One region of the Paenibacillus sp. 1182 genome, then DNA from elsewhere that is predicted to be linked to it. Evidence: riboswitches for the same ligand, from Rfam matches in the RefSeq annotation. Region 1 holds a riboswitch; the other holds the start of a gene.
The links. Region 1 has a riboswitch for ZMP and ZTP ahead of JOD82_RS04885 (TIGR01440 family protein). Riboswitches for the same ligand answer to the same signal wherever they lie in the genome.

Region 1 (4,108 bases):
AATGGACTGGTCGGGTCAAAAGGAATCGCATTTTTATTGACCGTGATGCCCACCGAATCCAATACATGCTCTGCTTCTTTACCTGTGATATTCAAATTGCGCGTATCCAACAGCATCAGATGGTTATCCGTACCACCGGATACAATGTTAATCCCTTCAGCCAACAGTGTTTCAGCCAGCACCTGTGCGTTGCGAACTACGTTTTGCGCATAGGTTTTGAACGATGGCTGGAGCGCTTCACCCAAAGCAACCGCTTTGGACGCGATCACATGCATCAGTGGCCCCCCTTGAGTACCAGGGAAAATAGCTTTATCAATCGCTTGCGCCCATGCTTTGCGAGTCAGAATCAGACCCCCGCGCGGACCACGCAGCGTTTTGTGTGTTGTTGTTGTTACAAATTGGGCATGCGGAACTGGACTTGGGTGAATTCCCGCTGCCACGAGACCTGCGATATGTGCCATATCCACCATGAACAGAGCACCTACATCATTGGCAATGGAAGCAAATGCTTCAAAATCAATAGTACGCGGATATGCACTCGCGCCAGCTACAATCAGACGAGGGCGGTGCTTAAAGGCTGCCTTGCGCACTTCATCGTAGTCGATGCGGAAGTTGTCTTCGCGTACACCGTAAGCAGCAAAGTTATACAACAAGCCGGAAGCGTTAACCGGACTTCCGTGTGTTAAATGGCCACCATGCGCCAGATTCATACCCAGTACAGTATCTCCAGGTTTGAGAGCTGCCAGATACACCGCCATGTTGGCTTGTGCTCCAGAGTGAGGCTGCACGTTAGCATGCTCGGCGCCGAACAATTCTTTTGCGCGGTCACGTGCGATGTCTTCAACGATATCTACATGCTCACAGCCACCATAGTAGCGTTTGTTCGGATAACCTTCAGCATATTTATTCGTCAGCACGGAGCCCATGGCTTCCATTACTGCTTCACTGACAATGTTCTCGGATGCGATTAGCTCGATATTGTGGCGTTGTCGTTTCAGTTCAAGTCCCATTGCTTCCATCACTGCCGGGTCACTTTTACGCAGGTGTTCCATCATGATTGATTACTCCCTCTCCATAGTCAATTGTTGGGTATACAAGCAAACGCCTGCTCCTCTGTTGGGTACCTCATCATCAATGCAAAAAAGATTAGTACAAACATGCCGCCATGCCAAATGCTAATCGCAGTTTCCGCCGACTTCTTGCTCCAGACTATACACTGCCCGTTGTCCACCAATAAGTGGAGGACGGGTGAATGCCGCTGTCACACGTGCTTCGCCAATCCAGCGAAGACTTGGGCGAAATGGAACAGCAATGGGTCGCAGATGCATGCCAATCAGCGTTTCGCCGATGTCTATCCCGGCATGGGCCTGCACGTTCGCCGCCAAACACGCGTCACTCATAGAACGATAGGCGACGGTGGCCATAGAGCCTCCTGCTGTACGAACAGGAACAGCTGCAACCTCCGTCAGTCCCAGTCGCTCCAGCACAGCCCGTTCAACGACCAGCGCTCGGTTTAAATGCTCACAGCATTGAAACGCCACATCAAAGCCATACTCCCTGCGAACGGACTCTACTCCAGACAACAGTTGCTGAGCCACATCGAGCGCTCCCGCCGTACCAATCCGACTTCCAGCCACTTCACTTGTGCTAACACCAATAACCAGCAGGCGGCCAGCCTTGAGACTGGCTGCTTCTGCGATTTCCCGCACAACAGAAGTGGTCTGTGCTTCCAGCGAAATCTCATGATCCAATTGTCCCACTATTGGAACCTCCTTTGGTTGAACAGTCTCTCAGAGACTAGGCACGGTCTCATGCCCCAAGTTCAACACACTCTCTCCTGATCACAATCTGACTATATTATAGCCGATGTTTCAGATTTCGAGCAGAAAAAATGGAAGAACCTTTAAAGGAATCAACTCTCAGCTAACAATCTGGCTCAACTTGTATATGAAAAAAAGAGCAGTCCACACCTATGTGGAATTGCTCTTTTGCCCAGGCGACCGGCCGTATATCCGATGCTCCATCGTGGTTAATCCCACTTTTGTCGCCAGTTACATCGGATTCTCATTTTTCCACCTTATCTTAACGGATTAGCCGCCGAAAATCAACAGATTCCGTACAAAACAGATGAGTAATACCAATTTTATTCGGAAGAAGCCTTTAGCTTGTCCAGCAGCTTGTGCAGCGCCGTACGGATTTCTGCAGCTGTGACATCGTAGTCTTCTCGCGAACCGCCAAACGGATCTGAAATATCAAAGCCCGGAATCCGTTGGTGTAATTCAATCATTCGTTCACGCTCCTGCGCCGATAGCTCTTGTCCGAGTGAAGCCATCAACTGCTGTGAAGCATATAAACCATCCAACTCCTGTACATCATTCAACACCGCATCCCGGTTCTCCACATATTCCTTAAGCGTAAATACTTTGCCCGCCGTTTGGGGAAAGCGCTGAATTACGTGCTGTTTATGCCCTTGCGTCAAGGTTAAGATCAGATGTGCCCACCCGGCAAGCCCGTCGCTCAAAGGGGTTGAAGTGATCTGATCGGATATATCGTGATCACGTAGAACCGCCTCTGCATGTCGGGATATCGGCGTGCCTTCCATCGCTGCCACTCCCGCAGAACGCACTTCCAGTTCTAGTCCATGCTCAGCAGCCAACTTACGCAGCATCCCTTCAGCCATTGGACTACGACAGGTATTCCCTGTGCATACAAATAAGATATTCTTCAACGTTTTCACCCCCCGTATGTTAAAAAATATATAAACAGAGGATTACTATAATCCTAATCCCTTACTTTAACCCTGCACTTATTTTACACTGTCTACGCTAAAATCAAAACATAAACATAAAGCCGAATGCCAACAAAATGGCACCACCCACTGCTTCCCCATAATCTCCTAGATTACGGCTGACCTTGCGACCCAGCAGCAGGCCCAGCATCGCCATTGCTCCCCCGCAAAAACCAAACGCCAGAACGGACAGCACCAGATCACTCTGGAACATACCTAGTGACACTCCTACAGAAAATGAGTCAACGCTCACCCCAAGTGCAAACAGCAAAAGGCCTAAAGGCGAACGATGATCCAATACCTGTACGCCGTCCCCTTTAAAGGAATTATACACCATATGCCCGCCCAAAAGGATGAGTAGACCCCCTGCGAAGTAGGCCGTCACATGACCTAATAAAGAACTCATATAATGGCCTGTGAACATTCCCAGTAATGGCATCAGAATATGAAAAAAGCCAATGACAGTACTGATGCGCAGCACGTCTCGCAGGCGTATCCCCTTCATGCCGATCCCTACGCCCAGCGATAACGCATCCATTCCTAGCGCTACCGCCATGATCAGAATCGTTACAACCTGCCCGGCATGGGCAGAGGCTGCCAGCATACTCCATCCCTCCATTATCCGTCTGTTCTTGTACACGTTATGCGGACAAGGGGCAAATCAGTACAAGCATGTACTGAAAGTACCCAATACCGAGACGAGGAGGGAGGAAAATTTAATATAAGAGGCTCTGATTCGACAGAAGCTACAAGCGGACGATTCGGTGACCTGCCGCTTTAAGCAGGCGGTTCATGACGGCGTCTCCCAATCCTTTCGGCGGACAGGATTCCGACAAAATGTAGGTGACGCCGTCCTCGTCGCAGCGGCGCAGCACGCCGTACAGGCGCTGCGCCGCCTCATGGAGCGCGTCCAGCTTGCCTAGCGTGTAGACGCGTTCTCCGGCGTAGCCGGCGGCATGCTCGTCGAACGCGAGCACTGCCGTGCGCTCCCCGCGCGCGGAAGCCTCCGCCAGCGCGGCGCGAATCCAGCCCGTCACCTCAACGGACGACGGGCCTTGTACCACGCTCAAGCGGCCTCGCGGCGCGTAGTGCGTGTACTTCATGCCCGGCGAGCGCGGCGCTGGGCTGTCCGCGTCTTCCCCGGGCGTAACAGTCAACGCCGGGTCCAGCACGACGGCGCGAGCAACCGCAGCGAGCTGCTCAGCCGTCACGCCGCCGGGGCGCAGGATGGTGACGGTTCCGTCGTCACCCGCCTGCACCACCGTGGACTCCAGCCCCACCCCTGTGGGACCTCCGTCCAAAATGCCGCCAATGCGGCCC
Region 2 (4,108 bases), on a different contig from region 1:
AATATCTCCTTATCAATAGACGAAGAATATATAGAAAAGTTTTCCACAAATCGTTGGATTCCAATAAAATAGCCTCCAAACCCACGAGCAGAGGCGGGTTTGAGAGGCTATTTTTGAGCATGGAAGCAGAATATGACTTGGGACGGGTTCTTCCAATGGTCAGCCCGTTATTCGGCTGCGCACCATCAATAAGGTTTGTTCTTTGATTTGTCCGATTTCACGGAGGAGTGCGGCTGTTTTAGCTTCGTAGGATTGTTTGACATCCAAATCTTTCAGCGAAGCAAGGTTAATGTCGACGGTAAGCAGGGCAGATTGAGCGGCGGCTTCGAACAGGATCGCGCCGATGCCAAGATCCGAAATCACATTTTTATTGGACACTTCCACAATGTTATAGGCTTGCGACAATCCGTCTCGGCATACTTCCAGCAGGCGCATGGGTACCTCAATGGCAGCGATCACCGCTGTCTGTAAGGAATGGGTACGATAGCGCTTTTCTTCGTCTGTTTCCTTGGGCAAACGCAGGGCAGTCATATACTGTTCAAAGGATTGGATGTCTGCGACCATTAATTCCTCACAATGTGTAGACAATCTTTCCATGCTGCTAATGACGTCCGTGATTTGTTCATGGATGTGCGCGTATTTTTCTCCTTGTGAAAGGTTGGCGGTCATGGAGGTCATAGCCGCGCCTAGTGCCGCAGCCAGTGCGGATACACTTCCTCCGCCAGGGGTAGGAGCTGCACTTGCAGCCTCTTTCAGAAAATGTCCGATGGAATGATTCCACGACAGTTCACTCATGAGTAAACCACCTCTCTGGAGTAGTGTTGCAGATGTATCGCTTTAAGCAAATTTTTGTACAAAATCGCAGTCGTTAAGGTGCCAACACCGCCGGGAACCGGAGAAATAGCATGTACTTTTTCCCCCACGTCTAAAGCGGCATCTCCCACTATTTTTCCCTCTAGCGTCTCATTAATTCCCGCATCTACCAAAATCAGACCGGGATGAACCATATCTTGCGTAATCACATCAGGGCATCCGACTGCCACGAAGGCAATGTCTGCATGGCTCAGATGCTCTGCAATATCACGCGTACCTGCATGACAGGCGGTAACGGTGGCGTTTTCTCTTTGCAACATGTGGAAAAGGGGAAGTCCCACTGTCTGTCCGATGCCCACGAGCGTGACATTTTTGCCTGCCAATGTGTGACCGTAATGCTTGAGCAGCTCGATACAGGCTTGAGGTGTTGCGGGATATAGTCCGGCGTCACCTGTTACAGTAGCCAGCTTGTTATCGGGTGTAATCCCATCAATATCCTTGTAGGGGGCAATGGATTGTTTAATAACGGAGGCGGAAAGATGTTGGGGAAGCGGCAGTTCCAGCATAATGCCATGTACATGGGATGCATCGTTCAGACTGCCGATCAGGTGCAGTAGCTCGGTTTCGCTAACATGACGATCAAACGTATGGAGATGAAATGAGATGCCCAGCTTCTCCGCTATTTTTTGCTTGGTCCGTGCATAGTATGCAGATGCCGGATCACCTTCTACCAATAGGGTTGCCAGATGGGGACGGTGTCCTTGCTGCTTCATTTCTTCTACCTGTGAACGGATCGTTGCATATACTTGCTCAGCTGCTTCTTTGGATTTCATGATAATAGCCATAGTCCGAGCCTCCTCTGAATTTATTGCATAATGGAATCAACAGGGTGTCATGGTCTTGTAAAACGAAAAAAAGTATTTGCACAAGGTCGTCAAGACAGACGAATCCTCTGCAAATACTTCTCCCAGGCGAACGGTACGCTTTTTTTGTATGCTCCCTCGTGGTTCATTCCACTGACTTCGCCAGTCACATACAGCGTTATTATACCTTATATTTTAACAAACAATCATCAGAAAAGAAACCCGCGAACATTTGGAAAACGGGTTATGTTACTTGTCTATATGACAAATGTCATATACACGAACTGACGTTTATGACTACAGCGCCTAGAGCGTTCTCCTTATACTGAGATTAGATCAACATGTACGCCTAACAGGATCAAGGTATAGGCGTCATCTTTAAGGAGGATCATAATGAGTATGACACAACTCCCATTAGCCCAATTGAAAAAAAATATGGCTCCCTACGAGAAAATAAACACGAAATCCAGCGTTCTGCAACTTATCAATACTTTGGGTCCACTGATCCTATTGTGGTATGCTGCTTATCTTAGCCTGTCGGTTTCGTACTGGCTGACGCTTCCCATTGCCATTGTTGCATCGGGGTTTGTGGTACGGACGTTTATTATTTTTCATGATTGTGGTCATCAATCCTTCTTCAAAAGCCGCAAGCTGAACGACATTGTGGGAACGATTACAGGTATTATTACGCTCTGCCCTTATCACCAATGGAAAAATAGTCACGCGATCCACCATGCAACCAGCAGTAATCTGGATAAAAGAGGCACAGGTGACATGTGGGTGCTTACGGTAGAAGAGTACACAGAGGCTTCCACATGGACACGGTTGGCCTATCGCATATACCGAAATCCTTGGGTTATGTTCGGACTAGGTCCGATCTATACTTTTTTGATTTCCTATCGCTTTAATATCAAGACAGCCAAACGCAAGGAAAAAATGAACACTCATGTGACGAATATATCCATCGTTGCATTGTATGCACTGTTGTGCTGGGCTATTGGATGGCAGGCCTTCCTTCTCGTACAGGCACCTATCTTTTTTGTATCCGGTATGTTGGGAATCTGGTTGTTCTATGTACAACATCAATTTGAGGATTCGTATTTTGAGCACGATGAAGAGTGGAGTTATATTAATGCAGCCGTAGAAGGCAGTTCTTACTACAAGCTTCCTAAAGTATTGCAATGGATTACGGGCAATATCGGATTTCATCACGTTCATCACCTGAGTCCCAAAGTTCCAAATTATAATTTGGAAAAAGCACATGAAGCGACACCGTTACTTCAAAAGGCGACCACGATCACAGTGAGTAGCAGTCTGCAATCGTTGAAGTTCCGACTTTGGGATGAAAATACGAAAACCTTTTTGACCTTTAAACAAGTGAAGCCGCTCCTCAGCAAACGTGTAGCAGTTACGAAACCCATGCCTACACCTGTTGTAGGCACAGAAAGAAAATAACGTTGAACAAAACCTGGTATGATAAGATAAGGAATATAAGTCATGTGAAGTAGAAGAGGGTGGGCAGGATGCAAAAATGGTATCAGATCTTCCAAAGAAATACAGGGCTTAGCCCTTATGTTTGGGTCGTCTTTTACATCCTGCCCTTTTACTACTTTAGCTCTTCATCTACAGGTCATATTATTTTGGGTACTGCTATTATTTTGGTATTCTTTGCATGTTATGTACTGGCTTTTGTCTCAAAAGGCTGGCTCATATACTTTTGGACCAGTGTACAGATTGCCATATCGATTACCATGACACTGCTGTTCAGCTATATGTACTTTTCCATATTTATCGCCTATTTGATCGGTAATATTAAAAGTAAGGCTGCATTTACGACGCTGTATATTATTTTAATGGTTATTACGATTGGATTGATCAATTATGGTTTTGTTTCTCAGAATCCCGTTTTTATTAAACAGATTCCTTTTATCCTGCTTAATCTGATCGGTGTGATTCTCCTTCCGATTACGAATTTTAATCGCAACAAAAGCGATCGGCTCCAAGTCCAATTGGAGGATGCCAATAAGAAAATATCGGAATTGATTAAGCTGGAGGAACGGCAAAGAATTGCGCGTGACCTGCACGATACCTTAGGTCAGAAGTTGTCACTCATTGGGCTGAAGAGCGATTTGGCGGGCAAACTGATGGATCAGTACCCGGAGCGGGCGCATGTCGAAATTAACGATGTTCGTCTCACGGCAAGAAGCGCGTTAAAAGAGGTACGGGAAATGGTTACTCAAATGCGCGGTATGCGACTAGAGGATGAGCTACTACGTATTCGGCAGATTTTAAAGGCTGCTCACATTGAATTAACTCTAGAGGGCGACCCGAAGCTGGAGCATACATCATTAATGAATGAAAATGTTCTTAGCATGTGTATGAAGGAAGCCGTAACCAATGTAGTGAAACACAGTGGAGCTACCGCTTGCTCC

Region 2: it holds a riboswitch for ZMP and ZTP, as region 1 does, so the genes downstream of both, JOD82_RS22995 (bifunctional 5,10-methylenetetrahydrofolate dehydrogenase/5,10-methenyltetrahydrofolate cyclohydrolase) here and JOD82_RS04885 (TIGR01440 family protein) in region 1, are expected to answer to the same signal.

What each region holds. Positions count from the first base shown of each region.
Region 1 is NZ_JAFICR010000002.1:395,802-399,909, reverse strand. It holds gene JOD82_RS04890 (serine hydroxymethyltransferase) at 1-1,055, opposite strand, end outside; gene JOD82_RS04885 (TIGR01440 family protein) at 1,176-1,763, opposite strand; ZMP/ZTP riboswitch at 1,984-2,065, opposite strand; gene JOD82_RS04880 (low molecular weight protein arginine phosphatase) at 2,144-2,728, opposite strand; gene JOD82_RS04875 (manganese efflux pump MntP) at 2,832-3,392, opposite strand; gene JOD82_RS04870 (L-threonylcarbamoyladenylate synthase) at 3,535-4,108, opposite strand, start outside.
Region 2 is NZ_JAFICR010000013.1:75,966-80,073, forward strand. It holds gene JOD82_RS22990 (cyclodeaminase/cyclohydrolase family protein) at 160-795, opposite strand; gene JOD82_RS22995 (bifunctional 5,10-methylenetetrahydrofolate dehydrogenase/5,10-methenyltetrahydrofolate cyclohydrolase) at 792-1,658, opposite strand; ZMP/ZTP riboswitch at 1,772-1,856, opposite strand; gene desA (Delta(5) desaturase DesA) at 2,070-3,131, shown strand; gene JOD82_RS23005 (sensor histidine kinase) at 3,200-4,108, shown strand, end outside.